2 regions of the Clostridium sp. YIM B02551 genome follow, and region 2 is predicted to be linked to the other one. Evidence: a T-box and tRNA genes for the amino acid it is inferred to sense, from the RefSeq annotation. Region 2 holds a T-box; the other holds one or more tRNA genes.
What was found. The T-box of region 2 lies ahead of serS (serine--tRNA ligase). A T-box ahead of a tRNA ligase gene usually reads a tRNA of that ligase, here a tRNA-Ser.

Region 1: it encodes a tRNA-Ser, which carries the amino acid that the T-box ahead of serS (serine--tRNA ligase) is inferred to sense. The anticodon was not compared.

The regions. Positions count from the first base shown of each region.
Region 1 is NZ_JAKGTF010000007.1:100,315-116,857, forward strand. It holds gene L1S47_RS09910 (CobW-like GTP-binding protein) at 1-303, shown strand, start outside; gene L1S47_RS09915 (permease) at 308-1,198, shown strand; gene L1S47_RS09920 (TIGR03943 family protein) at 1,210-1,923, shown strand; gene lgt (prolipoprotein diacylglyceryl transferase) at 2,059-2,835, shown strand; gene L1S47_RS09930 (PocR ligand-binding domain-containing protein) at 3,044-4,081, shown strand; tRNA gene L1S47_RS09935 (tRNA-Ser) at 4,279-4,368, shown strand; RNA gene ffs (signal recognition particle sRNA large type) at 4,372-4,636, shown strand; gene L1S47_RS09945 (superoxide dismutase) at 4,986-5,630, shown strand; gene L1S47_RS09950 (YitT family protein) at 5,818-6,624, shown strand; gene L1S47_RS09955 (NAD(P)/FAD-dependent oxidoreductase) at 6,852-8,285, shown strand; gene L1S47_RS09960 (NAD(P)/FAD-dependent oxidoreductase) at 8,330-9,589, shown strand; gene L1S47_RS09965 (DUF1667 domain-containing protein) at 9,595-9,966, shown strand; gene L1S47_RS09970 (MIP/aquaporin family protein) at 10,231-10,935, shown strand; gene glpK (glycerol kinase GlpK) at 10,999-12,495, shown strand; gene L1S47_RS09980 (glycerol-3-phosphate responsive antiterminator) at 12,614-13,180, shown strand; gene L1S47_RS09985 (sigma-70 family RNA polymerase sigma factor) at 13,462-13,998, shown strand; gene L1S47_RS09990 (DUF4179 domain-containing protein) at 13,988-15,064, shown strand; gene L1S47_RS09995 (ABC transporter permease) at 15,141-16,220, opposite strand; gene L1S47_RS10000 (ABC transporter ATP-binding protein) at 16,235-16,543, opposite strand, start outside.
Region 2 is NZ_JAKGTF010000016.1:11,338-27,880, forward strand. It holds gene L1S47_RS17450 (MerR family transcriptional regulator) at 1-214, shown strand, start outside; gene L1S47_RS17455 (cytochrome P450) at 263-1,519, opposite strand; gene asd (aspartate-semialdehyde dehydrogenase) at 1,693-2,769, opposite strand; gene L1S47_RS17465 (LysR family transcriptional regulator) at 2,980-3,861, shown strand; gene L1S47_RS17470 (phosphohydrolase) at 3,885-4,433, shown strand; gene L1S47_RS17475 (VOC family protein) at 4,469-4,873, opposite strand; gene L1S47_RS17480 (glycoside hydrolase family 18 protein) at 4,963-6,168, opposite strand; gene L1S47_RS17485 (DUF523 and DUF1722 domain-containing protein) at 6,304-7,272, shown strand; gene L1S47_RS17490 (fibronectin type III domain-containing protein) at 7,659-11,738, shown strand; gene L1S47_RS17495 (YjjG family noncanonical pyrimidine nucleotidase) at 11,793-12,476, opposite strand; gene L1S47_RS17500 (Crp/Fnr family transcriptional regulator) at 12,592-13,272, shown strand; gene L1S47_RS17505 ((deoxy)nucleoside triphosphate pyrophosphohydrolase) at 13,353-13,745, opposite strand; T-box leader at 14,006-14,215, shown strand; gene serS (serine--tRNA ligase) at 14,282-15,559, shown strand; gene L1S47_RS17515 (glycoside hydrolase family 64 protein) at 15,629-16,543, opposite strand, start outside.

The DNA of each region.
Region 1 (16,543 bases), on a different contig from region 2:
AGAGGAAGACTAGGAGCAGTTTTTGCAATTTTAGATGGAAAAACTGTTGATATTTTTATAAGAAGTATGGGAGTCATAATGCTTCCATTAATTCATATGGCAAATATGATAATTATAAATAACTGTGAAGATATCTCCTATGAAAAGAATAGGGAGCTTAAGGTTTTGTTAGGGCAGCTTAATAAAGAGGCGTATATTGAGCAAAGTTCATCAAGTAAAGATTTCTATAGAATTATTAGTTCAAGTAGGGTGATAAATAAAGGGCTATATAAAAAAATAATAGATTTTATAAACAGGGGGTAAAAAAATGAGGGAGCTTCAAGTCTTATTAAATAGCTTTTCTGGGGTTTTCATAAGCATTTTTATTGAGGCGCTACCCTTTGTTTTATTAGGTTCTTTGGTAGCTGGAGTAATAACCACATTTTTAACTGAGGACATTATTAAAAAAGTCTTGCCTAAAAATAAGGTAGCAGGGGCAATTGGAGCAGCACTTTTAGGGCTGTTCTTTCCCTTATGTGAATGTGCGACAGTTCCAGTTACTAGAGGACTCGTTAAAAAAGGAGTACCAATAAATATTGCAATAACATTTATGATGGCAGCACCGATAATAAATCCAATTGTTATGCTTTCAACCTATGAGGCCTTTGGAGAAAACATAAAGATTTTATTGTTAAGAGTTATAATTGGTTTTGTTTTATCTATAGCAATAGGATTTCTAATGGAAGCCTTGAGTGATGGACAAACTATTCTTAGTAGCAATGATAATGAGATAATTTGTGATTGCGGATGTGAAGACTTAAAAAAAGACAAAAGTTTAAAGATGCTTATATATCATATCTCTCAGGAATTCTATACAATTGGTAAATTTCTAATAATAGGATCTATTTTAGCATCACTATTTCAAGTTCTTTTACCAAGAGAGGTTTTAGATATATTATCTGTAAATAAAGCATTAGGTATCATTATAATGATGGCATTAGCATACTTATTGTCAATATGTTCCGAAGCTGACGCATTTGTGGCTAGAAGTTTCTTAGGGCAATTTTCACTAGGGGCAGTTATGGCTTTCTTAATATTAGGACCAATGTTGGATTTAAAAAATAATCTTATGCTATTTTCTGTGTACAAAAAAAGCTTTGTGCTTAAAATGATGTTTGTTGTATTTTCACTTACCTTTTTAGTAGCTTGTTTGATATAGGAGGGATTAAAGTGAAGCGATTTAATATAAATGAATTTATTTGGTTTTTAATTTTAGTATTTATAGATATATATTTGTATTATTTAATTTCTACAAGAAGAATATTTGAATATGTTAGTAGTAAAACAGAATATTATATATGGAGCGCAATAGTTATACTGGCAATTGTAGCGGTGTTTCAGTTTTTTAAAATATTCACAATCCCAACTAGAGAAAAACTAAGAAAAGGATATTTAATTTTTGTAGTAGCTTTTATATTAATGATTAATTCAAAGAGCATTAAAGAAATTGATACATTACAATTTAAAGGAGTAACAGTAGTTATAAATAATACCTCCTTTGAACATAGTCATAACGGAGAAGAAACTATACCAAATGAAGGAAGAATAAGTCTTACAAAAGAAAATTTATATTCTTATATTGAGCAGCTTCAAGAAGATCCTCAAAAGTATGTGGGAAGAGAAGCAATAATAAGTGGTGTAGTTTATCAAGTACAAGGAGATGAAAATACTTTTTATATAGGGAGAAATGTAATAAGTTGCTGTATCGCAGATTCGCAAAATGTTGCAATTATATGTAATATTAAGGAGAAAAAGCTTCCTGAAAAAGGACAGTGGGTGGAAGTGTCAGGAAAGATTGAAATGGGAAGCTTCAATTATAAAAATAAAATGATTAAAATCCCTATTATTAAGGTCAATAGTTATAAAAATGTTAACGAGGAGTGAATAAAAATTTTTATGTTAAAATAGTGTTGGGTTTGTGATAATATAAGAATAAGGTTTTGAATTATCCCATAGATTTTTTTGAAGCTTATGGGTAATGTAAATAGAGGCCTTTATTAACTTAAGGGAGGACAAAAAATGAACCCAATAGCATTTGAATTGTTTGGAATAGAGTTTAGATGGTATGGAATATTTATATCATTAGGAATAATAGCAGCATTTATATTAGCGTACTACAATGCTCCAAAAAGAAAGGTAGATTTTGAAAAGTTAATTGATATTTTTATAGTAGCATTTCCCCTTGCGATAATTGGTGCCAGAGGATATTATGTTCTATTTGAATGGAATTATTATAGTCAGCATACAAATGAGATAATTAATATTAGACAGGGCGGGCTAGCTATTCATGGCGGAATACTAGGAGCAATGCTAGGAGCATTCATATATACTAGATGGAAAAAAATACGTATGATAGAATATGCAGATTTAGTAGCACCATCGATAATCCTAGCACAAGGTTTTGGAAGATGGGGAAATTTCTTTAATGGAGAGGCACACGGAGACATAGTTTCTAAAGAGTTTATAAGTAAGTTTCCTGCATTTATACAAAAAGGTATGCTCATAGATGGAAGTTATTATCAGCCTACATTTTTATATGAATCTATTTGGAACATCCTTGTATGTATAATACTAGTATGGATATACAGAAATTATAATAGGGACCTAAAAGGAAGGTTATTTTTTGCATATGTGATTTTATACTCAATCGGTAGATTCTTCATTGAAGGAATGAGAACTGATAGCCTTTATTTTATGGGTTTAAGAATAGCTCAAGTAGTGAGTTTAATTGGAATAATTGGCGGAATTATATATATTGCAATAGTAACATATAGAGATAAGAAGAATGCATTTTAAAGGAGGGGTAGCCCTCCTTTGTTTTATATGTTGGAAACTTAAATAAAGAGAGTATTTTACCTATGAAATGAATAACATTCAAACAGAAAAATAATAATAAAGTGTTGACAGGAAAACATATATAAAGGGCAAGTAAATAACTCCGATTAATAGAGTATGTGTTGTTATTAAGACTATATTAAAGTACTTAAATAATGGAGGAGTTATTATGATAAAAAAGCTACAAAATGGAGAATTAGACCTAGAAGTTCTTGAAATAAAAGACTTAATTGATATTAAGCTGCTTCAAACCTTCCAAGATAATTTTGCTATTGGAATGAACATTGCAAGCGTAACAGTTGATAAGGATGGTACACCAGTAACTAATCCAAGTTCTTATACAAGATTTTGTAAGGGGTTAACTCAATCTACAAAGACTGGAGAAGGAAGATGTGCTGAATCCCATAAAAAAGGTGGTCAAGAAGCTGTAAAACTAGGAAGACCATACATATATACATGTCATGCAGGGTTAATAGATTTTGCTGCTCCAATATTAGTGGAGGGACATCTTATAGGAACAATTCTTGGAGGACAAGTATTAACAGAAGATCCCCAAGAATTAAAATTTAAGAAAACAGCAAGTGAAATAGGAGTGGATGAAGAAGATTATGCAGATGCTGCTAGAAATGTTTATAGAACAAATGAAAAAAATGTAAAAGCAGCTGCAGAGGTGTTATTTATTGTTGCAAATGCACTTTCTAATTCTGGTTATGAACAACTAAAATTAAACAATATGTCTGAAGTTTTGGCAGATAATTTTGGCCAAATATCAGCTAGTATGGAAGAACTTAGTGCTTCAGCGGTTAATGTCAGCAATAATCAACATAACTTAAATGAAGAAATAGAAAATATTCAAAAGATATCTGTAGAAATAAACTCTATATTAGATTCAATAAAAAGCATAGCTGATCAAACAAGAATGCTTGGCTTAAATGCAGCTATAGAGGCTGCAAGAGCAGGGGAAGTAGGTAGAGGGTTTGGTGTTGTTGCTAGTGAAATAAGAGCACTATCAAATAACACAAAAGAAACTGCAACAAAAGTAATACAGCTAACAGGACTTATACAACAATCTGTAGCTAAGACAATTGAGACTTCTAATGAAACGTTAGAAACAACAGAACAACAAACAGCAGCAATTGAAGAGGTAGCTGCAAGCTTACAAGAAGCAACATCTTTAGCTGAAGATTTAAGAAATCATAGCAAATAAATAATACATATGAAAAAAAGTGTAGCTCCATTAAGCGAGCTACATTTTTTAAAAGAATTTTTTAATAATTAAGGATTGATTTTCCGTATTGACTAAGTATCATTAAACATATATAATAAAGTTCGTGACACTTTAGTAAGTGAGTAACTGTTGAAGGTTTAAATACAAGCTTATATAAAGTGTGGCATACATTGTATGGAGAGATGTCTGAGTGGTCGAAGGAGCTCGCCTGGAAAGCGGGTGTAGGGGAAACTCTACCGGGGGTTCGAATCCCCCTCTCTCCGCCAACGCCGTGCTAGATGGGGAGTCAGCGGTGCCCTGTAACCTGCAATCCGCTATAGCAGGGTCGAAGTCCTGGTTTAGGTTTTAGCCTGTAGGGTCTGCCCTAAGTAAGTGGTGTTGAGGGCTGGGTCCCACGCAATGTAAGCCCGTGAATCTCGTCAGGTCCGGAAGGAAGCAGCGATAAGCGGTGTCTTGCATGTGCCGTGGATCAATCTGGTCTGAGCTTACTGCTTAGGTAACGCCTATAAGCTACTATCGATGCCAGGTGCACGGTTTATTTATTTCTAAAAATAAAACTCAGCGAAAGCTGAGTTTTTTTTGCGCAAAAAATGGAGAATATAATTGAAAAAAGTTATCAACAACATATTGTGCATAATGTTGATAATACACACAATATCATGGGGGAAAATATAAAAATGTGGATAACTTTAAAGAATTTTATATATAGAGGTTAATAAGTTATTGGCAAACATTACATTAATAAAACCTCCTTTTATAGAAGATAATATTTTCTATAAAAGGAGGTTTTTTTATGAAAAAATTAGTATTAATTTTTTTAGGATTTATTTTAATTATGAGTTCAACTATAAATGTTAGTGCAACTGAAGCCTTTAAAGAAGATATGTCCTATGAACTCTTATCAGAATTATATAACTTAAAGTACCCGTATGAAGTGCCAGCACTAAAGTATAAATATAATGCGTTAGAACCTTATATAGATGAAGCGACAATGATGCTTCACCATGATAAACATCATAAAGCATATGTAGATAATCTAAATAAAGCTTTAGAAAAATACCCTGAACTTCAAGCAAAAACATTAAAAGAGCTACTTTCAAATATAGAAAAGATTCCTCAAGAGGTAAGAGAAGCCATAAGAAATAACGGGGGAGGACATTTTAATCACAGCTTTTTTTGGCAGGTCATGGCTCCTAACAAAGGGGGAGAAGCCAAGGGTGAGTTAAAGAATAAAATTGATAAAACCTATGGTTCTTTTGATAAATTTAAGGAGCAATTTAAAAAGGCTGCATTAGAAAGATTTGGTTCAGGTTGGGCTTGGCTAGTTAAGGATCAGCAAGGGAACTTGAAAATTATATCTACAGCCAATCAGGATACTCCACTAGCATTAGGAGTTAAACCAATAATAGCAATAGATGTATGGGAACATGCATATTATTTAAAATATCAAAATAAGAGAGCAGAATACATTGATAATTGGTGGAATGTAGTTGACTGGGATAGAGCAGAAACATTAGCAAATAGTTAAAAATCAAAGTTGGAAGTTTGTTAAAAAAACAGGCTCCCAACTTTAATTTTGTCAACAAAAAGCTGTTTTGCTTGACGGTTATTGATAAAATAATATATTATTATAATATAGAGAAAAAAGAAATCAGTTAGGAGGAGGATTATTGGTTAAAAACAAGAAATTAAATCTTATAACAAAATTCATTTCTATGATGATAGGCTGTGCCTTAGTTTCAATTGGGTTAGAGATATTCTTATTACCAAATAACTTAATAGATGGTGGCGTAGTCGGAATCTCAATCATGGTTAGTCATTTAACTAAACTCCCTCTTGGAGTATTCACTTTTATATTAAACATTCCATTCTTTATTTTAGGATATAAACATATCGGAAAAACCTTTACCTTATCAACCATATTTTCAGTTATTTGTTTGTCTATAGGAGTTAGTGTTCTTCATCCAGTACCAGGAATAACTCAGGATGTCTTATTAGGGACTGTCTTTGGAGGCGTAATTATGGGTTCAGGTGTTGGACTCATAATAAGAAGCGGTGGTTCTTTAGATGGAACAGAAATAGCAGCTATTATATTGGACAAAAGAATAAGCTTCTCCATAGGAGAAATTGTTATGTTTTTCAATCTATTTATATTAGGAGCATCAGGATTCCTATTTGGATTTGATAAAGCCATGTATTCTCTTATAGCTTATTTTATAGCTTTTAAAGTAATTGATATAGTAGTAGAAGGATTTGATGAATCAAAGGCGGTAACTATTATTTCAGATAAGCATCAAGATATTGCTGAAGCAATAATGGACAGACTAGGTAGAGGTGTAACCTTGCTAGATGGAAAAGGAGCATATAAAGGAATAGAAACAAGCGTTGTATATGTTATTGTATCCAGACTAGAGATAGCAAAAGTTAAGACCATAGTGTTGGGTTTTGATGAAGATGCGCTTATAACTATAGGAAGTGTGGAAGTTGCAGGAAAAAGGTACAAAAAGAAGGCTATACATTAGAATATATATAGAAGAATGCCAGAAAAATACTTTGGGCATTCTTTTATATATGAAGAAATGAAAAGGTTTAAATAAGTTGTTGACGATGAAATTTTATGGTGCTATAATCAAAACATAAAATGCAATAAAAAAGGCGGAGTATAGAGAGCCATGATTTTAAAAGATATGTGTATTTAAATACCTTATCTTTTGAGGTCATGGCCTTTTGTTTTGAATGGAGGGGTAATATGTTTGATGTGATTATTGTAGGAGCAGGAGTTGTTGGAAGTAGCATTGCAAGGGAATTATCCAAATACGATTTGAAAACTTGTGTGTTAGAAAAGAGTTCAGATGTTGCAACAGGAACATCTAAAGCAAATAGCGGAATAGTTCATGCTGGTTTTGATGCTAAGCCAAATACTATTAAAGGGAAATTAAATGCAAAAGGGAATGCGATGTTTGATAAGTTGTCAAAAGAATTAGATTTCCCATTTAAAAGAAATGGTTCGCTAGTTTTGTGTTTTGATGAAAATGAAATACATAAATTAGAGGAACTTAAAGAACAAGGAGAAAATAATGGAGTACCTAATCTACAAGTATTAAGAAAAGAACGCTTATTGGAATTAGAGCCTAATTTAAAAGAAGATGTAGTAGCGGCACTATATGCACCAACAGGTGGAATTGTTTGCCCTTATGAGATGACTATAGCATATGCAGAAAATGCTTACACAAATGGAGTTGAGTTTAAATTTAATACTAAAGTTGAAAACATAAAAAAAGTAGAAGATAAGTTCCTTTTAGAGACAAACGAGGGGAATATTGAAGGTAGAGTAGTAATAAATGCTGCTGGATTATTCTCTGATGATATAAATAATATGATAAGTAGTAATAAAATAGATATAATAGCGAGAAAAGGCGAATATTGTTTATTTGATAAGGAAGCAGGTTCAATGGCAACTAGAACGCTATTCCAATTACCAACCAAGATGGGGAAGGGAGTACTTGTAACACCAACTGTTGATGGTAACTTGCTTATAGGACCAAATGCAGTAGACTTAAATGATAAAACTAATATGGATACAACACAAGAAGGATTAGATGATATTTTAGAAAGAGCAAAAATAACCTTCAAAGAAATTCCTATGAGACAAGTTATTACATCTTTCTCAGGGCTTAGATCTCATAGTGCAGCTGATGATTTTATAATAGGAGAAGCAAAGGATGTTGAAAACTTTATAAATGTAGCTGGAGTAGAATCACCTGGACTTTCAAGTACACCAGCTATAGCAGAAATGGTTGAAAAAATAGTGGTTAATAAGTTATTGCCAGCAAGAAATGATAAATTTAATCCCATAAGACATGGAGTACCTAAGTTTAGAGAGATGAATAATAAGGAGAGAAATGAACTTATAGCAAAGGATTCAACTTATGGACGAATTGTTTGTAGATGCGAAACTGTTACAGAAGGTGAAATTTTAAATGCAATAAGAAGACCTCTTGGAGCAAGAGATTTAGATTCAGTTAAGAGAAGGACAAGGGCAGGAATGGGAAGATGTCAAGCTGGCTTCTGTTCAACAAAGATAGTTAGGATACTAGCGACAGAATTAAATGTGCCTGAGTATGAAATTACTAAGTTTGGTGGAAAGTCTAAACTTTTAATAGGTGAAAATAAGGAAATTTAATATCTTTACTGAAAACAATATATCTAGGTTTGGAGGATTAAAAGATGATAGAGCATGATATAGTAATAATTGGTGGAGGACCTGCTGGTCTTGCAGCCGCAATAGGTGCAAGAGAAGAAGGTATCGAGGACATTTTAATAATAGAGAGAGATAACTGCATTGGAGGTATATTAAACCAATGTATTCACAATGGATTTGGACTTCATACCTTTAAAGAAGAACTTACAGGGCCAGAGTATGCAGGTAGATTCGTTGAAAAGGTTAATCAAATGAATATACCATACAAATTAAACACAATGGTTATAGATATAAGCGAAGATAAGAAGATTACAGCAGTTAATGAGAATGATGGTGTTTTAGAGATTAAAGCTAAGGCAATTATTTTAGCCATGGGCTGTCGCGAAAGGCCAAGAGGAGCTATTAATATACCTGGCAGCAGATGTGCCGGAATATATTCGGCAGGAACTGCACAGAAATTTGTAAATATAGATGGATATATGCCAGGAAAAGAAGTAGTTATTCTTGGATCTGGTGATATAGGGCTTATAATGGCAAGAAGAATGACATTAGAGGGGGCAACTGTTAAGGCCGTCATAGAGCTTATGCCATATTCGGGTGGATTAAAAAGAAATATTGTACAATGCTTAGATGATTTTGGAATCCCATTAAAGCTTTCACATACTATAACTGATATAAAAGGGAAGGATAGACTTGAAGGGGTTACAATAGCAAAAGTTGATGAAAATAGAAAGCCTATAAAAGGAACAGAGGAATATATTCCTTGTGATACATTACTTTTATCAGTAGGGCTTGTTCCTGAAAATGAGCTATCTACAAAGGCGAATGTAGAATTATCAAAAGTTACAGGAGGACCAATAGTAAATGAAAGCCTTCAAACTAATGTAGAGGGAATATTTGCTTGTGGTAATGTACTACATGTTCATGATTTAGTTGATTTTGTTACAGAAGAGAGTGTAAATGCAGGAAAAAATGCTGCAAAATATATTAACGGACAAACCTTTGATGAAAAGGGAATAGAATTAGTTGCAACAAGTGGTGTAAGATATACAGTTCCAAAATTCATTAATCCTAAAAATGTAGAAAAAGTTTTAGATGTAAGGTTTAGAGTGGGAGATGTTTATAAAGAAAGCTATATTTCTGTTTATTTTGATGATATAAGAGAAATGCATATAAAGAAAAGAATACTTTCTCCAGGAGAAATGGAAACAGTTAAACTTACAAAAGCTTTATTTGAAAAACATCCTAACTGTAAGAAGATAACTGTTAAGGTGGAAGGGGAGTAATAGTAATGAAGGAAAAGAGAGAATTGACTTGTATAGGATGTCCTATGGGTTGTATGCTTGAGGTAAGCTTAGAAGATAATAAAGTAGTTGATGTCAAAGGCAACACCTGCATGAGAGGAAAGGTTTATGCAGAAAAGGAATGTACTAATCCTACAAGAATTGTAACATCCTCAGTGAAGGTTAGAAATGGAGAAGTAGGTGCAGTTTCTGTAAAAACTGATGCTGATATTCCTAAGGATAAAATTATGGAATGCATAGAAGAACTTAAAGGCGTAGAGGTGGAAGCACCTATAAATATAGGAGATATAATTGTTAAAAATATAGCAGGAACTAAAGTAAATATAATAGCTACAAAGGGTATTGCAAAAGGTAATTAGTCGATATACAATTATATTATGAGTAATAATTAGATATAGTTAAGCATAAAGATTTAGAGTGAATATTTGGCGGAGAGATGAGAGCCATCATTTGTAAAAGGGACAAAATCCCTTTTATAAATGATGGATTTTTTTTCATCGAACACTTGGAAAACGATTTCTGAAAAGGACAAGACTCTTATTAACATTATTGATATTAAATATATGTAACACAACATATATTTAAAATATATTAAGTATTAATTTATATAGGGAGGATTTATTATGTCCGTTTATTTATCAGAATTTTTAGGCACAATGATCTTGATTTTATTAGGAGATGGAGTTGTAGCAGGCGTAGCTCTTAATAAGAGTAAGGCACAAAATGCAGGGTGGATGGTCGTAACAGCAGCATGGGCTACAGCAGTAGCAATACCAGCATGGATATTTGGAGCAACAAGTGGAGCACATTTTAATCCAGCACTTACAATAGCATTAGCAGTTATAGGTAAGTTTTCTTGGTCTTTAGTTCCAGGATATATAGCTTGTCAATTCTTGGGTGCTATGGCAGGAGCTACTTTAGTATGGTTAGCATACTTACCACATTGGAAAGAGACAGAAGATAAAGCAACAAAACTTGGAGTATTTTGTACAGCACCAGCTATTAGAAATACTGTAGGTAATGTAATAACAGAAATAATAGGAACTTTTATATTAGTATTTGGTATACTAGGACTTGGACAAGTTAAAATGACAGACGGACTTGGAACACTTGCAGTAGGATTATTAATTTTAGTAATAGGTCTTTCTTTAGGAGCACCAACAGGATATGCTATAAATCCAGCAAGAGACTTAGGACCACGTATAGCACATGCAATACTTCCAATAGCAGGAAAGGGAGATTCTGATTGGGGATATGCATGGATACCAGTAGTAGCACCTATAATAGGTGGAGTACTTGGTGCACTTGTATTTAGTATGGTTTTTTAAATAACAATATATTTTAAGTAAATGTAAACCTTTAAATTTCGGAAATATAGGGGGAGAAGCAAAATGGAAAAAGAAAAGTATATAATGGCTCTAGATCAAGGTACAACAAGTTCAAGATGTATAATCTTTAATAAACATGGTGAAATGGTTGCTGTTTCACAAAAAGAATTTGAACAAATTTATCCAAAGGGCGGATGGGTTGAGCATAACGCTATGGAAATTTGGGGAACTCAAATAGGAGTTGCAGGAGAAGCTTTAGCAAAAGCTGGTCTTGATGCAACAGATGTGGCAGCTATAGGAATAACAAATCAAAGAGAAACTACAGTAGTATGGAATAAGAGGACAGGTATTCCTGTATATAATGCAATTGTATGGCAATGTAGAAGAACTGCTGAATATTGCGATGAGTTAAAAGCTAAAGGTTTTGATAAAAAAGTAAAAGAAAAAACAGGACTAATTTTAGACGCATATTTCTCAGGAACAAAAGTAAGATGGATACTTGATAATGTTCCTGGAGCTAGAGAAAAAGCTGAAAAAGGCGAATTACTTTTTGGAAATATAGATACTTGGTTAATGTGGAACTTAACTAAGGGAAGAGTACACGTTACTGATTACACAAATGCATCAAGAACAATGATGTATAATATTCATGAATTAAAATGGGATGATGAACTTCTAGAAGAATTAGGTATTCCAAAATCAATGCTTCCAGAAGTAAAAGCTTCAAGTGAAGTTTATGGAGAAACTGATGAGCTTATCTTTGGTTCACCTATTCCAATAGCAGGGGATGCAGGAGATCAACAAGCTGCGTTATTTGGACAAGTTTGTTGTGAGGAAGGTACAGCTAAAAATACGTATGGAACTGGATGTTTCCTACTAATGAATACTGGAAATAAGCCTGTAGAATCCAAGAATGGATTACTTACAACTATGGCTGCATGTTATAATGGAAAACCTGAATATGCACTTGAAGGAAGTATTTTTATAGGAGGGGCTGTTATTCAGTGGTTACGTGATGAACTTAGAATGTTAAACAATGCAGCTGACTCTGAGAAATATGCTACTGAAGTTGATGATACAAATGGAGTATATCTAGTTCCAGCATTTGTTGGACTAGGAGCACCATATTGGGATCCATATGCAAGAGGAACAATAGTTGGTCTTACAAGAGGAACTAAGAAAGAACATTTTGTAAGAGCAGCAGTTGAATCTATGGCATATCAAACTCATGATGTTTTAAAAGCTATGGAACAAGATTCAGGAATAAAGTTACAAGCATTAAAGGTAGACGGAGGAGCATGTGCGAATAATTTCTTAATGCAATTCCAAGCAGATATCTTAGATACACCAGTTGAAAGACCAGAGGTTATAGAAACTACAGCTTTAGGAGCAGCGTATCTAGCAGGTCTTGCAGTAGGATACTGGAAAGACTTGGATGATATATGTACAAATATAAAATCACCAAAAACTTTTGTTCCTAATATGGAATCACAAAATAGAGAAGAGATTGTTAGTAAGTGGCATAAGGCCGTTGGAAGATCTAGAGATTGGGAAAAATAAAAAGTTAAATATAGTAATGGACTTCTATGGAAATCTATAGGGGTTCATTACTATGTAATATTTTAGTCGTATTTATGATAGAATGGTATTACAATTACTTAAGACGGGTGGAGAGTGCATGAAAAATGAATTTTATAATAGACTACAGGAGAACCCCATAATAGCAGCTATAAAAACAAGTGAGCAGCTAGAGAGAGCAATTAAATCTCCTTGTGAAGTTATATTTGTTTTGAAGTCAGATATATTTAACGTTAAGTCAATTGTGGATAGAGTTAGAAACTCAGGAAAAGTTGTATATGTACATGTAGATTTAATAGATGGGCTGTCAAAAGATACATTAGCTTTAAAGTACATTAACGAAAATATTAATCCAGATGGGATAATTACCACAAAAACAAATTTGGTAAAAGCAGCAAAGAGTCTTAATATGTTTGTAATACAAAGATTTTTTATAATAGATCATCTATCCTTAGAGACTGGAGTACATTCGGTTGAAGCTATAAGGCCTAATGCAATAGAAATATTACCAGGAATAATGCCAAAGGTTACGAAGGTGTTTAGTAAGACAACTAATGTTCCTATTATAACTGGTGGTCTTATAATGGATAAAGAAGATGTTATACAAAGCCTTAAGTCAGGAGCTGTTGCTATTTCTACTAGTAAGGAAGATATTTGGTATATATAGGGTTTCTTATAGGAAACTTAACTTATACTTGTTTGAAAATGTCGGCTTCTGGACATTTTCAGGCATGAATAAGTTAATAGTTGAACTTAAAACCCTATATAAGTTAAGCAAAGTGAAAATTATAATAAGTTAAAATAGATAAAGTGCATATAAAATATCATCTTAAAAAGATATAATTTTTTTAAGATGATATTTTTTTTATATCGGTGCAACCTTTTTATTAGCTATAACCGTCAAATATATGAAAGAAACAATCCACGTGGAGTATTTTGAGGTGAAGTATGAGTAGTGAAAGTGAAATAGAAAAGGCCATAAATGGGGATAGAGAAGCTTTTATAAATTGTATTAAAAAACTTGATAGTAATTTATACAAGATAGCAAAAGCCATGTTAAAGGATGATGAGGAAGTAGGAGATGCTATACAAGATACTATTCTTCAAGCATTTAAATCTTTAAACAAACTTAAAGAACCCAAGTATTTTAAAACTTGGATTATAAGAATTTTAATAAATAAATGTAAAGATATAATTGGTGCTAAAAACAAGACTGTATTGCTAGATAGTTCATTAAAGATAATGGATAAGGGCATTTATGAAGAGGGATATGATAATGTTGATGCTAGGGATATGTTAAGTAGGCTACCAGAAAATTATAGAGTTACGTTGGTGTTATTTTACTTAGAAGATATGTCAGTTAAGGATATAGCTGTAACGCTCAAAGTTTCAGAGGGAACAGTTAAATCTTGGCTCAGTAGGGGAAGGGGTCGACTTAAAAGTTTACTAGAAGAATCTAAAGGGGGGTTATGCTATGAAGGATAGTAATATTGGGATAAAAAATAATTTAAATAAGCTGTATGAAGATAATGTACCTAGAAGTGTTTTAGATAAAATGGAGTTAGCATTTAATGAAATAAGAGAAATGAAAGATACAGAAATAAAGCAGGAAAGAACAATAAAAAAATCTTGGAGAAGACCATTGGTTGCAGCAGCTACAATTACTATACTAGTAGGATTAAGTTTCTGCAGACCTGTTGTTGCAGCTGTAAAAGCTATTTTCAATATCAATGACAGAGGAATTGAAAGGGCTGTAGATAATAACTATGTCCAAAACAATTCAAGCGTTGTAGAATACAAAAACATAAAAATTTCTATAGATAATCTTGTTATTGATAACAGTAAATTGGCATATGGAGTTTCAGCTGAATTTAAGGATAAAAGTATGCTTAAAGATGGAGACAGGATATATTTTCAAGGGATAATAAAAAATGCAGAAGGAAAAGTAATAGATAATTCATTGAGTGATAATCAAGAAGTACCTAATGACTATACGACCATTATAGGAAGCAGCCAAGAAGAAGGAAGCTTTAATAAAGAGGGGGATAAATATAGTGCAAAAACTTTACTAATATCACCAGAAGGCATGATTACTAAAACATCAGCATTAAAGTTTGAAATAAAGAATATAGTAGTATTCAAAGATAATAAAGTTGTAAATAATATAGCTGGTGATTGGAAGCTAAATGTTAAAGTTGATGATAAGTTCTGGGATGTAAAAACTGTTAGATATAATGTAAGTAAAAAGGTAAATGATGTTGAAATACTTAAGGCAGAAGCTGGTACAACATCATTGAATATTAAATTTAAGGTGCCTGGAAGAATAGATGAAAATATAGCTTTTTCGTATATTAAAGATGATAAAGGACATGTCTATCATATAGACAGAGACTTGAGTGAAGGGTATGAAGATGGGTACACTATAGCGAGTACAAACTATAGTATAACAAAGTTTGATAATGTAAATAATCTTAAGTTATATATTAATTGTGATGATACAGATAAAAAGACTAAAAAAGAGATTGTTGTAGATTTAGAAAGAGAAAAATAGTATATTATTTTAGGGATAAGGGCATGGTTAGCCCCTATCCCTAATCTTTTTCTGAACTACCATAAATAGCATAGAGTTAAATCTTCCTATATCGCTTTAAACCTAAAATGTTTAGGATGGAGAATATCACAGCAAACAAAAGTAAAATTGATAAATAAAATTGTAAATCACTAAAAGTATATGCCTTAACCATTATTCCCTGCAAGGCTTGTGCTCCATAATATAAGGGCATAATGTGTGCAAAATATTGAAGCCAATTTGACATGGTTTCTATAGGTATTAGTCCTGTGAAAAATATTTGAGGAATAACCACAACAGGAATAAATTGCATCATCTGAAATTCTGAATTAGCGAAGGTTGATAGCAATATTCCTAAAGATAAAGCAACAAAGGCTATAATGATATTAGTAAGCAGTACTAGAAAAATATTACCTTCCATTCTTATGTTTAGTACATATATAGAAAAGAGTACTACTATAACGGTCTGAATTATTGCAAATATTCCATAGCCTAATAAATAGCCAAATACTATATCACTTCTTTTAATTGGCGTTGATAACAACTTTTCTAAAGTTTTTGAGGTTCTTTCTTTTAATAAAGATATCCCAGATATTAAAAATACAAAGAAGAATACAAAGAAACCTATTAATATAGGACTAAGTGTGTCAAAGAAAGACAAATTTTCATCTCCATATACGTAACTACTTTCTATTGAAATAGACTTTTGTTGCATGGCTGCCTTACCACTTACTTGGGATATCTTAGAGGATAAAGTTTCTAGTTGTTCCTTTGCAAGAGTGCCTTGAACTTTAGCTTTAATTTGTGTGCTATCAGAGGGAGTACTATTTTCGTAGGTTATATTTAACTTATCGTCATCTTTGCTTATAAAGGCTTTTAAGCTATCAGAAGTTATTTTATCTTTTATATTTGCAGTATCATCATATTTTATTATGTTTATATCATTTGCTTCTAGATCTTTATTAAAACTCTCGCTAGTATTATATACTCCAACATTCAGTGTGGATTTATTGTTTGAATTAAATAAAAAGTTTACTAAGGTTAAGAGTATTAAAGGAGCAATCATCATAAGTGCTAAGGTTCTTTTATCTCTGATGGTTTGTATTATAATTCTTTTTATTAATGCTAGTATTATCATATTGGGCTCCTCCTTTATAGAAATATTTCTTCTACTGTATTTACTTTAAATTGTTGTTTTAGTTCGTCCACGCTTCCAGTTGCAATAATATTACCTTCTCGTATTAAAACTAATTTATCACATTTTTCAGCTTCGTCTATAACGTGAGTTGTTAATATTATTGTCTTGCCATCAGCTTTTAAAGACTTTAATTCTTCCCATATACTAAATCTTAACTTGGGATCAATTCCTACAGTAGGTTCATCTAATATAAGAAGTTTAGGGTCTTGTATTAAAGAAATTGCTAGAGAGAGCCTTCTTTTCATACCGCCTGAATAATTACT
Region 2 (16,543 bases):
TGGAATAAAGGCAAGTGATGAAAAAGTTCAAAAAGCATTAGAAGATCATATTGTATTTATAAACGACAATTCAATAGATATGGATGCGAAGAAGTATTTAAACACTTCAAAATTTATGCTAGAAGATGATTTCCATAGAAATATGTTAGAAAATCAGCAAATAGGATTAGCTTATTATCAATATGCAGCAGCTGAGTTGTATGCAGAAAAATAACTTAAATTATAAGAGTTGTTTGTTATTGAAGGCAAACAACTCTTATCTTTATCTTCTTTTTATGTTGTACATAACAAATCCACTTTCAGGTAATGTAGGAATTCTAGATAAGTTATAGCTTAAGTTTTGGCTAGGGACTTGGTAATCAATTTTGCTAATTAAAAAATTCAAAAATGTTTTCATTACTTCAACAGTAATACCTTCACCTGGACAACGGTGGCTGATGGAAGGATCACCGCCTCCTTGAGGCATGAAATTAAATAAATCTACTTTAAAATTTCTAAATCTATTTGGATTAAATTTATTTGGACTATTCCAAATTCTAGGGTCATGGTTATTGCCATAGATATCAAGTAAAACAAGGTTTCCTTGTTTAAACTCATATTCATTCCAAATAAAATCTTTTTTAACTCTTGCACCAACAAAAGGAGTGAAAGGATAATAACGTCTAACTTCTTGTGTAAACATTTGAAGATAATCCTCATCCCCAGAATGTAAGCATTCTCTACATTCAATATAATCATGTAAAGCTAAGGCTGCAAAGGTAATGTAGGTCGAAATTGCTACAATTGGGCGGAGTACATTAATTAACTCAACTGAAGCCATATGAGGATCTAGTTCATTCCCTTCCAAATCTTTATGAAAAGCCATGGCATGAAGCGCTGAATTTTCTCTAACATTTAGATTGCCAGAACGAACATCTTTTATAATATCTTTTATCCAAGTTTCAGCTCTTTCTCTTGAACCTTTCCCAATCCAATAACGGGGACCAATAGATCCAAAGCCTTCAACCATAGCGTTAAAATCATTTGCACGTTCTCTTATTTCAGTTTCACCTATTGGAACCCCAGACCATTCACAAGCAGCTTCGCATAATATATATTTTGCTTCATCGAAAAGGACTACTTTATCAGACGTTTCCCACCTAGGTATAGAAGCTTCAAGTTTATTCCTCACAAGACTTGCCAATTCATTTTGACGTTCAGTAGTCATTAATGACATAAATACACTTTTTCTATGTGAATGTGCTTCACCATCCATTGTTTGAATAGCATTCTCTCCAAAGAGAGTTTTTTGAATTCTTTTAGGAGCTGCACCATTTCGTTGAAACTTTTCAGCATTATAAAATAATTTTGCATATTCTTCACCACTAATACAGATTACTTTTTCTCCAAATAAATGAGTTTCAAAGATATCTGATTGATGTTCTTGAGTTCTATTTTTAATAAAAAGATATCCTTCTCTAGAAAGAGCAATAGTATTATCTAATGTCTTGTCTTTAGGAATTTGTGTGATTGTTTGCATAGCTATATTCACTCCTTTTTATCTTAAGTAAGGATTTTTATCTAACCTATTACATATAATACTTTTCCCCAGGGGAGAAAGTATTTATTCACATATAATTGGAACCTTAAAAGAATAAAAAGAAAGACGTTTTGTCTGACATAAATAAACAAACAAAGCGTCTTTATGAAAAATTATAGATAACCTTCAGATTTTAATAATTCTGCAATGAGGACAGCACCTCCAGCGGCACCTCTTAGGGTATTGTGAGATAGGCAAACAAATTTATAATCATATAGTTTGTCTTCTCGAAGTCTTCCAATAGTTATTCCCATTCCATTCTCAAAATTTCTATCTAGCTTTGTCTGAGGTCTATTATCATCCTCAAAATAATGAAGAAATTTCTTTGGCGCACTTGGAAGGTCCTTTACTGATGAGGGTATCTTAAAATTATTCCACAAATTAATGATCTCTTCTTTTGGTGGCTTTTTATCAAAACTTACAAATACAGCAGCTAAGTGACCATCAGTTACAGGAACTCTTATACATTGGGTAGTTATTATAGGCTTATTAGTATTAACTATTTTACCATCTTCAACCTTTCCCCAGATTTTTAAAGGTTCATTTTCACTTTTTTCTTCCTCACCAGCGATATATGGGATAACATTATCTATCATTTCTGGCCATTCATCAAAGTTTTTTCCTGAACCAGATATAGCTTGGTAAGTGGTTGCAAGTATAGTATTTGGTTTGTATTCTAATAGTGCACTTATAGCAGGAACATAACTTTGTATTGAGCAATTAGGCTTAACAGCTATAAATCCTTTTTTAGTTCCAAGTCTCTTTTTCTGAGTATCTATTACATCAAGGTGATGTCCATTTATTTCTGGAATAAGCATAGGCACATCATCGACATATCTGTTAGCGGAATTGCATGATATAACAGGTATTTCATGTTTTGCATAATTTTCTTCTAACATTTTAGTTTCTTTCTTATTAAGAGATACGGCACAGAAAACAAAATCAACTTCTTTTGAAATGGCATCTATTTCAGCGCTGTCTTTTATTCTAATATCCTTTATATTCTCAGGAATATGTGATGACATTTTCCATCTGTTTTTTACTGCATCACTATAGGTTAACCCAGCTGATTTTTTACTTGCAGCTATAACTTTAACCTCAAACCAAGGATGATTATCTAAAAGGCATATAAGTCTTTGTCCAACCATACCAGTTCCGCCAATTAAACCAACTTTTAATTTATTACTCATAGTTTCTACCCCCATTAATTAGTCATTCGAAGATATAATATGAATATATTTAGAATTATCTAAAAGAGTAGTAGTATATCTCCCTACTTATATGGTATCATTGGGACAAGCATTAGTAAAATTGAAAGTTTTGATTAAAATGTTCAATTTTTTTGATGGAAAGCATAGAATACAATATTAGTATTAATTTATAAAAGGAGAGAGTGGTAAATGGATTTAAAACAACTAAAAAGTTTTGTTACTATATGTAAACTTCAAAGTTTTACTGGAGCAGCAGATGAATTAGGATATGCTCAATCGACTATTACTACTCAAATAAAATTACTTGAAAATGAATTAGAAGTTAAACTATTTGAAAGAATAGGAAAGAATATTTCACTAACACATCAAGGGAAAAAACTATTACCTTATGCAAAGCAGATGCTAAAGATGTCAGCAGAAATAAAAGATGTTATTACTAATGATTCAGTGCCAAGTGGAGTACTAACTATAGGAGCAGCAGAGTCTCTTTGTGTGCTAAGGCTTCCGGAAATATTAAAGAAATATAGAAGTCTTTATCCAAAGGTTGAAATATCATTAAAGTTTGGAAGTTGTTCTGAATTTAGACATTTTTTAAGGGATAATATAATAGATGTAGCATTTTCTCTTGGAACCAAAATTGAAGGAAGTGATTTTGTTACTGAAATAGTTTCTAGTGAGGAAATGTTATTATTAACAGCACCAGGTCACAAACTAATAAATAAAAAAAATGTGTACCCTAAGGATATTGAAAATGAACAACTCATATTAACAGAAGTTGGGTGCAGTTATAGGGCTGTATTTGAAAATATGCTAGGGAGTTATAATATAAAACCTAACCTAATTTTGGAAACAGGAAGTGTTCAAGCAATTAAACAATTTACAATGAGCGGGCTTGGAATAAGTCTACTTCCTAGAGTTGCAGTGGAGGAGGAGTTAGCCCAAGGAAGACTAGTGAAATTAAATTGGGCAATTAATGATTTTGGTATAGTATCTCAAGTAATCTATCACAAAGATAAATGGGTTTCACCAGCCTTAAAAGCATTTCTAGAGTTATCTAAAGAAATGCTATAAAATATATTACAAGGAGAAAACATATGCAGGATTATATATTAACTTATTCAAAAACTAAATTTTATCCGTTGGATCCAATAGAAGATGATATAAAAATCATAGATATTGCTCATGCACTGTCTATGTTATCAAGGGCAAACGGTCATTTTATACATTTTTACTCAGTAGCACAGCATTCAATAAATTGTTATAAAGAAGCAAAGTTTCGTGGATATTCAGAGAGAGTTCAACTTGGGTGTTTATTGCATGATGCAAGTGAAAGTTATATTTCTGATTTAACTAGACCTGTTAAGAAAAACTTGCCTGGATATTTTAAAATTGAAGAGAAATTACAAGGAATAATATATAAGAAATTTGGAGTAGATGACTTTTCAAAAGAAGAAATAGAGAAGATAACAGATATTGATGATGCAATGCTATATTATGAATTTCTCGAACTCATGGATGAAAAATTATTTTCAAAAGAACCTTATCTAACTATAAAGCATGATTTTTCCCAGAGAGATTTTAACTCTGTAGAGAATGAATTTATAAATGCTTTTAATAAGTTAAGTGAAGGAGGGATCTCTTAGCTATATTATGGCAAGAGAAACCTCCTTTTTAAATATTATTTTAGTACAAGCTGCCAGGTCAACCCAAACTTATCAGTTACCCAAGCTACGCTCATTAAAGCAAGTACCGGTTCAGGTCCCATAAGGACTTTTCCACCTCGGGAAAGACTTTTAAAAAGTGAATTAAATTCCACCTCGTCAACGCAATCTATATATAATGACGTAGCCCATGTGAAATCTGGATGATAAGATTTATCTACATCCATTGCCATAAATCTCTGACCTTTAATTTGAAAAGATCCATGAAGAACGCTACCTTCTTCGCCTTTCATATTTTCGACCACTCTTGCAAGCTCTAAAATTTTAGAATCAGGAAATATAGAAACATAGAAATTCATTGCCTCATCTGCATTACCTCCAAAAGTAAGGAATGGGATAATTGGGAAATTCGTATCACTCATTTTAATTTCTCCTTTAGGATTAATTTAATATAAAAGTAGTATTCCCCAATTGAGTAGTTTTCTAAATATTCATGAGAACTAGTTGTATCTCATTGATTTAAGGTATCATTTATTATCGATATCATGGGAAAGTCATTAATTACATCTCCAGAAATATCCCAGACAAAAATCCCTCCATAATTATTATAGATAACATAATCGCATTTAATTTTTAGAGATTTTTCATCTTCATATGAAAACATTATTCTGCTTATATCATTGTATAAATAGGGGACCATGGAATAGGGATCTCTATATTTCAGAAAACCAGTTACAGATTCTATTTTTCTAAGTTCATAGTATGGAAATTTACCATTAGGAGCTTTGGGATTATCCCATGTTCCAATGGCGGGTCCAGTAGCTGGAGCAAATAGTCCAGGATGACTACCGTCAATATTTAATACTCCTTTCCAACCAATTGAATAGAGAGGAACCCCAAGGTTTAGTTTATATGAAGGAACTTTATAGATATCTCTATAAGTTTTCATTGCAGCATCTGAATTATATCTATTTCTAATATCAATTGGATAAATTGGTGATGGATCATTCGGATTTGGATAAAGTGGTGAATGGTGATTAGTTACCTTTTCTTTTGTAGTATGAAAATTATAGGCCATGACATTTAAGAAATCTAAATACTTATTGTATTCTTCGGGCTCTTGATAAAATAATAAATCATATTCAGCGGGAACAGCTGATGTAAGAAGTTTTGTAGACATGTTATTTAAATTAAAGGCCTCACGTATTTCTTTTAAAAGCAAGGTGTAATTTATCTTATCTTCAGGTCCACCTGGACATCCTTTATCATCTGGTATTTTAGGATTAGGTTTTCTATCTATTCCAGGGAATTCCCAATCAATATCTATCCCATCAATAAAAGGGTATCTCTTTAGAAAATCAATAAGGCTATTAATAAAAACACATCTATTTTTTGAGTTTAGTGACATGGAATGAAAGTTATGACCTCTAGTCCAGCCACCCACTGAAATCAAAACTTTTACGTTGGGGTAAAGATTTTTATAGTACTTATATTCTCCAAAGTGTCCTTTTAGGCCATTAGAATGAGGAAAAGATTTGTGAAAATCCAAATAGCTGTCTATACTTTTTAACATATTTTTATTATCTACTTCAAAGAAGGCATGACAAATAGTTGTAACTTTATCCCAAGGAATTTGACCTACCTGTATATAATTGTGAATAGCTTGTGTTGCACCCCAACTTGGGAAATATATTAATATATTTTTATTAGTAATCATTATTTATCCTTTAAATTACTTTGATATATAAATATTCCATTAGAATAGTTTTCATGTCACATAAGAATCCCCCTAACATAAGGTTAATTAAAATATTATAATAATGATTAGTATTTTTAATATAGGAGGAAGCTTATGGAGGATTGTAATAAACCACAATTAGTAGTAAGCAGATGTTTAGGATTCAGTAAATGTCGCTATAATGGGCAGGGTTATAATGATAAATTTGTAGATAAGCTTAAGGATTACGTTAATTATATTACTGTATGTCCAGAAGTCGAAATTGGACTTGGAGTGCCTAGAGAATCCTTGAGATTGATAAAGGAGAAGGATGAAGTTGAACTTTTCCAACCTACAACTGAAAAAGTATTCACTGAAGCTATGGAGACTTATTCATCAAAATTTTTAGATTCAATTAAAGATATTGATGGCTTTATACTTAAAGGTAAATCTCCATCATGCGGAATAAAAGACGTAAAAATATATTTAGGAAAAGTGAAAGCGGTAGGTACAATAAAGGGAGCTGGAATATTTGCTGCAAAAGCTATGGATAAATATCCTTATCTAGCCATTGAAGAAGAGGGAAGACTAAAAAATTTAAAAATAAGGGAACACTTTTTAACTAAAGTATATATAATGTTTGAGTTTCGTAAAGTTATGGAAAGGGGATTAATTGGGGAATTAATTGACTTTCATGACCATAATAAATTTCTTTTTATGGCATATAACCAAAAAGAACAAAAGATCATGGGAAAAATTCTAGAAAAACAAGAAAATAAAAATATAGAAAAAATAATGAATGAATATAGAGAACATCTTGGATTGACTTTTGCAAGATTACCCAGGTATACAAGTTACATAAGCACCTTAATGAAAATATTTGGACACTTTTCTGATAGAATTACCTTAAAGGAAAAAGAATTTATCTTAAGTACTTTTGATAAATACCGAGAGGGGAAGATACATTTAAGCGTGCTTGTCAACCTTATTAGATCATATGTTATAAAATATGAAGAAGACTATCTAATAAATCAAAGCATTTGGACTCCTTACCCAGAAGGGTTACTTGATATAAGCGACTCTGGAAAAGAAGGGAGTTTATAAAATATTCACGCTTCATTAAGAGTTATAAGAAAAAAGATTCTTAGAAAATATAGAAAACATGCTTCATGTATGCATTTAGATGATGAAAGTTTTGTAGAAAAATCCAATGAAATGGAATTTGATGTGGTTAACATAATGAATCGGGCATTTATATAAGAAATAATCAAAAGGGCGTTTTTGCTTGGGTAATAAGCAAAACGTCTTTTTTTTAGTGTAATAAAGTGTCATATAAAATTACGAAGAATTAAGGAATAATGTAGTTTAAAGGATGTAAATAGAAGATTTTTTTTATTGACATAAACATAAAAAGAAATATAACATTGTTATTGAGTAATTTACATTATATGTAAAAACTACAAAATAATAGAAGGGGGAAGGATAGAGGAATGTTTAAAAAAGTTTTTTCAACACTGTTAGCGGTTAGCGTATTTGTAATGAGTTTCCCAAGTGTAGCTTTTGCTGCAGATGAAAATGGTTATAAACCAAATGATCAATATTCTTATATTGTGTCTGCAAAAACAGGAAAAGCTGTTCAAGTTTCTGGAAGTAGTGCAGATCCAGTTACAGCGAATGCGGATATTCAAGATATGAATGGTAATAACCTAACTGCTAAAGCTCTATTCAAAATGTTAAAATCTAATACTAATTCAAACTTAGTAAGTTTTTCATCGGTGGGTAACCAATGGAATATGCTTAAATCAGAGGCAGTAAGTGGACTAGACGTTATAACCAATAGCAATCCAAAGAAAACTGCAGTTGATGGATGGGAGTCATTTACGTTAGAAAAACAATCTGATGGAAGTTTTACTATGAAAGACGGTCATTTTAGTAGATTTGTCTCCGTAAATGATGAAGGAAAATTAGTAACTACAGAATCTACAGCAGTTACTGATGCAGAAAAATTCTTCATAGTAGAACCAACTTATCCACCAGAAGAAGATCAAGTAGCTACAGATATTTATGTTGAACATGTTGCTACACACAATATCGTTACAGTTGACGGGGTAGCAGGCAACCCTATTGATGTAAAAACTCCAATGCCTAGTGATAGATCAAATGTTCCGGCAAATGGCATATTTAAATTAGGATATGGTTCTTTCCAGAACAATGCTACTGTTAACTTCAAATCTAACAACAACACATTATGGACTGGAAGTAATAGTTTTGTAAGGCAAGTAGGAAATATGACAATTGGAGGATGGGAATCTGTTCAAGCTGTACCTCAAGGGGATGGCACTGTTGCATTTAAACAAACAGAAGGATGGAAATATATCACTGTTATAGATGGAAAAATGGCTCCAGGAAATTTAACTAGTGCAACTACAGACAACGAAAAATTCATTATTCACACAACATCAACTCCTAAAAAAGTAAGCAAGATTACTATGTCTAAAATCGAAGGTAATTCTGTAACACTTTCATGGAGTGCATTAGAAGGCACTATTTTTAGTGGATATGAAGTTTGGAGATCAGAAACTCAAGGAGGTCCATATACAAAGGTAGGTAACGAAACAGCACAAACAACTTATACGGATACAGGACTTCAATTTAACACTAAATACTATTATGTAGTTCGTACAGTTAATGGACAAAATCCTTATGCACAAAGCTCAGAGTTTTCTGTAACTACACTTGCTGGAAGTCGCCCAAGTACACCACCATCAGGTCTTGATATAGCTCAAGACAAAGACAATAATATTAAGTTAACTTGGAATGCAGACCCAAGTGTAAGCAAATTTGAAATTTATCGTGCAGGCGGAAAGTTTGGTAATTATGAAAAAATAGGAGATACTACAGAAGCAAGTTTTACAGACACAAATCCTAATGCTTCTAAGTATGAAAACTATTATAAGATAGCTTCAGTTAATGAATATGGTACAAGTGATTATTCAAATATCACTTCATTGGAAACTAAGAAGTTTGGAAATAACATGATTTTCTATAACGCTAAATATGATGATATGAATGCAATAGGGCAAGAAGTAAATGCAATTCATGATAATACAACATTCCAAGGTCAATTCATTCCTAATCGTTACGGTTTATATTTTAAGCCAGGAAACTATAATGATGCAGGGCTATTAAATATCGGATTCTACACTCAAATAGCTGGACTTGGAAAAACACCATTAGATACTAAAATTCAGAATTTATCTACTCCAGCATGTTTACCAAGTAATAATGCAACACAAACATTCTGGCGTAGTGCTGAAAACTTTACTGTATCAGCTGATGTTAAACCTGATGACAAAATGCCTTGGGCAGTTTCACAGGCAGCACCACTTAGAAGAATGAATGTTGAACGTACCACACAATTTGACTGGAACTATGGATGGGCAAGCGGCGGCTTTGTTGCAGATAGTGCATTCTCAAAGAATGTTGGCTCATACACTCAACAACAATGGTACACTAGAAATAGTGATTTAACTGGAGGTTGGTATGGAGTAAACTGGAATGGAGTATTCCAAGGGGATGTAAGTGCTCCAGATAGTAACTGGGACAAGAATCCAGGAAATCCATATACAACTATTGACAAGACTCCAATCGTTAGAGAAAAACCATTCCTATATTTAGGTGATGACGGAGAATACAAGGTATTTGTACCTGATCTTAAAAAAGACAGTTCAGGAGTTTCTTGGTCAAAAGACAATATGGGAAGTGGACAATCATTAGATATTAGTAAGTTCTATGTAGCTAAAGAAGGCGTAGATACAGCAGCTACACTAAATGCTGCTTTAGAAGAAGGAAAAAATCTATTCTTTACACCTGGTATCTATGAATTAACAGAACCACTTCATGTAAAGAATGCAAACACAATCATTCTAGGAACTGGACTTGCAACTCTTGTACCTAAAAATGATAAGGCAGCAATGCTTGTTGATGATCAGTCAGGTGTAATTGTTGCTGGACTTTTATTTGATGCATATTATAGCTCAACAAATATGCTTCAAGTTGGTCAAAAAGGTAGCAATAAAGATCATAGTGATAATCCAATATCATTATCAGATTTATTCTTCCGTATAGGAGGATTTAAAGAGAATAATGTTAATGTTGATACAACAGTTGAAATCAACAGTAATGATGTAATAGGTGATCACTTCTGGGTATGGAGAGCAGACCATGGTGCAGGAGTTGCTTGGGATAAGAATACTGCTAGGAATGGCTTAGTTGTAAATGGTAATAATGCTACAATGTACGGGATGTTTGTTGAACACTTTAATGAATACCAAACAGTATGGAATGGTGAAAATGGTCGTCTATACTTCTATCAATCAGAAACACCATATGATCCACAATCCCAAGAAGGGTGGATGAGTCACGATGGTACTGTTAAAGGATACGCTTCATATAAGGTATCTAATAAGGTTAATAACCACTTAGCTGTTGGATTAGGTGTATATGATGTATTCATTAATACTAATGGTGCAAGCATCTTTATGGATAATGCAATAGAAGTTCCAAATAAAGAAAATGTAACTATTCAAGATGCATGTATAGTTGAATTAGGAGCTGCAGATGGTCCTCTTGTTGGGGTTAACAGTATAGTAAATGGAACTGGTAATGCAACAAGCACTGGTAAAGGCGGAAAAGGCTATGCAAAAGAAAATCTTCTTGAATACAAAAATGGTATTGCAACACTATTAAATATAAGTGGTGAAACTCCAGTAAAATATACTAAACAAGGGACAGAACCTGCAAACTCTGCAGAAGACTGGAGATTCTATATTCCAACATTAGTTAATAAAGCAGATGCTTTAAATAAAAAAGACTATACTCCAGAAAGTTGGTCAGTATTAGTACAGGCTTTAAATAATATTAAAGCTCTTCTAAATGATAATAAAGCAACTGCAACAACTCTTGGAAATGCTTATAATGCACTTGATAAAGCTATCAAAGCTTTACAAACAAAAGCACCTGTTGATAAATCTGTATTAGAAAAGTTATATAATGATAATAAAGATAAGTCACAAGGAAATTATACAGATAGTAGCTGGAAGGCATTCCAAGATGCATTGGCTAATGTAAAGACAGTTCTAGATAGTGATGAGGCTGAACAAACTAATGTAGATGCTGCATTAAAAACACTACAAGATGCAATAACTAATCTAGCTCAAGTACAAGTAGTAACTGTAGATAAATCTGCATTAGAAAAATTATATAATGACAATAAAGATAAGACACAAGGAAAGTATACTGATAGCAGCTGGAAGGCATTCCAGGATGCATTAACAAGTGCAAAAACAGTTATTGACAATAAAGATGCTAAGCAGGCAGAAGTAGATACTGCATTAAAGGTTCTACAAGATGCTATAGCTAACTTAAAGGAAAAAACAATAGAAGATACAGCTGTATCAGATCTTCCTAAGACAGGTTCTCCAATTGATGCTTCAATCTTATTATTAATAGGTGCAATAGCAACAGTAGGTGGAGTAACTTTAAGAAGAAAGAAAGCTTCACAAGAATAACAACTAAAGGATGCTATGTTTGCCTTAGGTGACAAACATAGCATCCTCTTTGTTTTAAAGTATTTTCCTTAGATCCATTAAAGTAGTAATTTCATAAGTAGGCTTAATATCAGATTGATTTTTAGTATTAGAAGGATTAAACCAACAGGTATCAACCCCAAAGTTTAGTCCACCCCTTATATCAGAAGTTAAACTATCACCAATCATAATTACTTTGCTTTTATCAAAATGCTGTATATAATTTAAAGCAACCTGAAATATCTTAGCGTCTGGTTTTGAAGCCTTCACTTCTTCGGAGATTACTATGTGCTCAAAATATTTGGCTAGAGATGATTTTCTAATTCTTTTATCTTGAACATCAGTAAGCCCGTTAGTAACCATAACTAGTTTATAATTTTTGTGAAGTTCTTCTACAAGAGTAGTACTTTCCTCATATAAATGGGATTCATTAGCTAAGTTTTTTACATAAGCAGCTGCAAATTCATGTGAATCAAACTTAATCCCTATTTTATCTGATAATCTTTTAAATCTTTCTATCTTTAATTTTTCTTGAGTAATTTTTCCCTTTTCGAAATCATTCCATAATGCCTTATTAATTTCTTTATATACTTTTAAATGATAATCTTCATCATAGCTTATATCAAACTGAATCATCGTATTTTTAAAAGCATTGTTTTCAGATTTTTTAAAATCAAATAAAGTATCATCTGCATCAAATAATATAACTTCGTATTTCATAGTATCCTCCATTTAAATTGTTTCTATAATTATACCATGCTTTACATGTTGTAATTCATAAGTTACCATATTTATATAAAGTATAATAGGACATGTGTCCTATTTTGGAGGAGTTATGAAGAGAATTTATGATAGAAACCTTATAGATAAGTATTTTGATAAATATGATATAGAAAAGTTGTTTGATGAAAATATAATTAATTATGCCGAACTTCATTTTTACGAAAATGGGGAATTGATTTTAGAAGCAGAAGAGAAACTTGATTATTACTATTTACTTGTGGAAGGAAAGGTTAAGATATCGTATTTATTTGAGAATGGAAAATCTATGTTTTTAAAGTTCTATAGTCCATTTAAAACCATTGGTGATATAGAATTATTAAAAAATATTCCTATACGCTGTGATGTAGAAGCCATATCAGAAGCTCACTTAATAGTAATCCCATCAAAGATACTTCAAGATGAGTATTATAATAATTTGAATTTTTTGCATCATCTAATTAATTCCTTAAGCGAAAAGTTAGATGCAACTATCAATAATAGCTCATATAACTTTATATATACTCTTATAAATAGGTTAGCAAGCTACTTGGTTGAATACATAGATAATAATGAATATATAATTTTAAACTCATCATTTAAGGAAATAGCTCAATTTTTAGGTACTACCTATAGACACTTAAGTAGAACCTTTAATGAACTTGAAGAAAAAGAAATTATAAGATGTGATGATAAGAAAATATTTATATTAGATGAAGTTAGGTTAAGAGATTTATCTAAAAATTTATATAAGTAGATAATATTAGGTATTAAGATAAAGCATCACTTTTGAAAAACCAGAGATGCTTTATCTTTTTAATTTACGGATTTATATTGTTATTGAACTGCTAGTAAATCAACCGTAGGAATATTTGCATTAATCCATTTTAATGAAGGTAAATATTCTTTATTTAACCATAGAAGCTTAGAATGTTCTTTTGAAATTGGAATTCCAGATACTAATTTACATTTAACAGTAACTAAAGTCATCATAAAATCCTGATAATCCTGAGTGTTATATTTAACAACATTTATAAATTCAATGGAGCAGTTTAATTGCTCCTTTATTTCTCTTTCTACTGCTTCCTTATATCCTTCACCTTTTTCTAGCTTTCCAGAAGGAAACTCCCAGTGGTTAGGAAGAGACATTTTAGGAGATCTAAGTGCACAAAGTATTTCTTTATTTTCATTTTCAATAATTGCTCCAATAACTGTTATTATCTTTTTCATGTAATTCACCTCTATATGTATTGTAAAATGAAATCTAAAAAGTAAATCTTTTTATTCTATGTAAAAATTTCAACTACTAACAATGTTTTTTATACTATTTATAATATCGACTATATTTTAATAAAATTTATTATAAGGTGAACTTTAAATATAGGCAATGAATATTTAAAGTATTTTATAATTTATTTATGGTTAAAAAAACTAAAGTTAGTTTATACTTGAAATTAAGTATAAAAAAATATATAATTAAGCATAATGATATATAAGCAGCGATGATAAAAACTACGATTTATAAATTTCTTAAGAGAGCCGATGGTTGGTGTGAATCGGTGAAAGGTTAAGTCTTTCCACTTTTGGAGCTGTCGATGATGAATCGAAAGGTTAGTACCCTTTATCCTACTTTGTTGAGTGGCTGGCTATAATTTTATCCAGCAATTTGGGTGGCAACGCGGATTATCTCCGTCCCATTATTATATGGGATGGAGTTTTTTTATTCTTATTTAGTAATTATTATATATTTATTTAGGAGGAAGAATATGTTAGATTTAAAATTTGTAAGAGAGAATCCAGAGATAGTAAAACAAAATATAAAGAATAAGTTCCAAGAGAGTAAACTTGGATTAGTTGATGAAGTAATTGCTTTAGATATCGAACTTAGAAATGCAAAGCAAGAAGCAGAGGCTTTAAGAGCTGATAGAAACAAGATTTCTAAGCAAATTGGTGGATTAATGGCACAAGGTAAGAGAGAGGAAGCAGAAGAACTTAAGAAAAAGGTTAATGCAGAATCTGAACACTTAGCTGAACTAGCAACAAAGGAAAGTGAATTAGATAAAAAAGTTAAAGAGATTATGATGGTAATACCAAACATAATTGACCCAAGTGTTCCAATAGGAAAAGATGATAGTGAAAATGTAGAATTGGAAAAGTTTGGTGAGCCAAAGGTGCCAGAGTTTGAAATTCCATACCACACTGAAATTATGGAGAAACTTAGTGGAATAGACTTAGACAGTGCAAGAAAGGTTGCTGGAAGTGGATTCTATTACTTAATGGGTAATATAGCAAGACTTCATTCAGCAGTAATTTCTTACGCAAGAGACTTTATGATAGATAGAGGATTCACATATTGTATACCACCTTTCATGATAAGAAGTGAAGTTGTAACTGGTGTTATGAGCTTTGCTGAAATGGATGCAATGATGTATAAGATTGAAGGAGAAGATTTATATTTAATCGGTACTAGTGAGCATTCAATGATCGGTAAATATATAGACACAATATTACCAGAAAGTTCATTACCTCATACTTTAACTAGTTATTCTCCTTGTTTTAGAAAAGAAAAAGGGGCTCATGGTATAGAAGAAAGAGGAGTATATAGAATTCACCAATTTGAAAAACAAGAAATGATTGTCGTATGTAAACCAGAAGATAGCATGAAATGGTATGATAAACTATGGAAGGATACAGTAGATTTATTCCGTTCTTTGGATATACCAGTTAGAACTTTAGAATGTTGTTCAGGTGACTTAGCAGATTTAAAAGTTAAATCTGTTGACGTAGAAGCTTGGTCTCCAAGACAAAAGAAATATTTTGAAGTAGGAAGCTGTTCAAACTTAGGGGATGCACAAGCACGTAGATTAAAAATCCGTGTAGATGGTGAAAACGGTAAGTACTTCGCTCACACATTAAATAATACAGTAGTTGCACCACCAAGAATGCTTATAGCTTTCTTAGAAAATAACTTAAATGAAGATGGATCTATAAATATTCCAGTTGCATTACAACCATACATGGGTGGTATGACTGTAATAAAATAATAAAGTTATAAGAATAAAGAAGGACATTTTGTTTGTCTTAAATGACAAACAAAATGTCCATTTATTTTATTACCAGCCTACATTAATTATTGCATATTTAGGATCAGTTACTTGGAGTGTACTACTAAAATCAAAAGCATCATCATAGCAGAAACCATATGCTCTGTTTTCATAAGAGTGTTGATGCCAGAATGCTGCATAGTAATTTGCAGGTGCAGCTTGATAGAAGTAGCTTGAGTTATTCCAATGTGCAGGATCAAGCATTACATGTCTATTAAATGCTGCACAAATTTGAGTCTTAATTGCTTTTTCGTCGTCATTTCCACCATCTAATATACCATTACCTAACAATACTTCCTGAGTAGTAGGTTTTCCATGGATATATAGATTATATGCTCCGCCATTTTTATTAAATACAAAATCGCTACCTACCACATGACCACTGTAAGTTCCACGGTCACAATTAAAGGTTAGTTCATGAGTTGTATAGTAGTTATAAACATCATTTATATAGTTATCAAAATAGTGAGAATTAGCTTTTGATGCAGCAAATGTACCAAGTCCAGATGCAGGAGCATAAATTCTATCAGATTGAACTAGTGACTTAAATTCATTTGGTACAGAATTCTGGAAAGCACTCATAAGCTCTGCCCTTGTTCCAATATCACCATTTGTTCTATTATATCCACTCTGACCAACTAATTGTATATTATATGGGAAGCAGAATTGATCAACTCTTGTATTATTGATCCAGAAACCATTGCTAGTCCATGCAAATTCAGACCATTCGAACATTATACCTTTATTTGGGTCTGATGTGTTTGCTAGGTTAGGCCCCGCATATCCAATTAATCCGTCAGCAGCTTGATTAATTCTTATATAAAGAGGCTCACCATAGCTTATATACATTCTTGCACCTATCATCTTAGGAACAAATGCGTAATTTCGATCACTCGCTTTGGTGAAGTAATTTGTGTAGTTAAA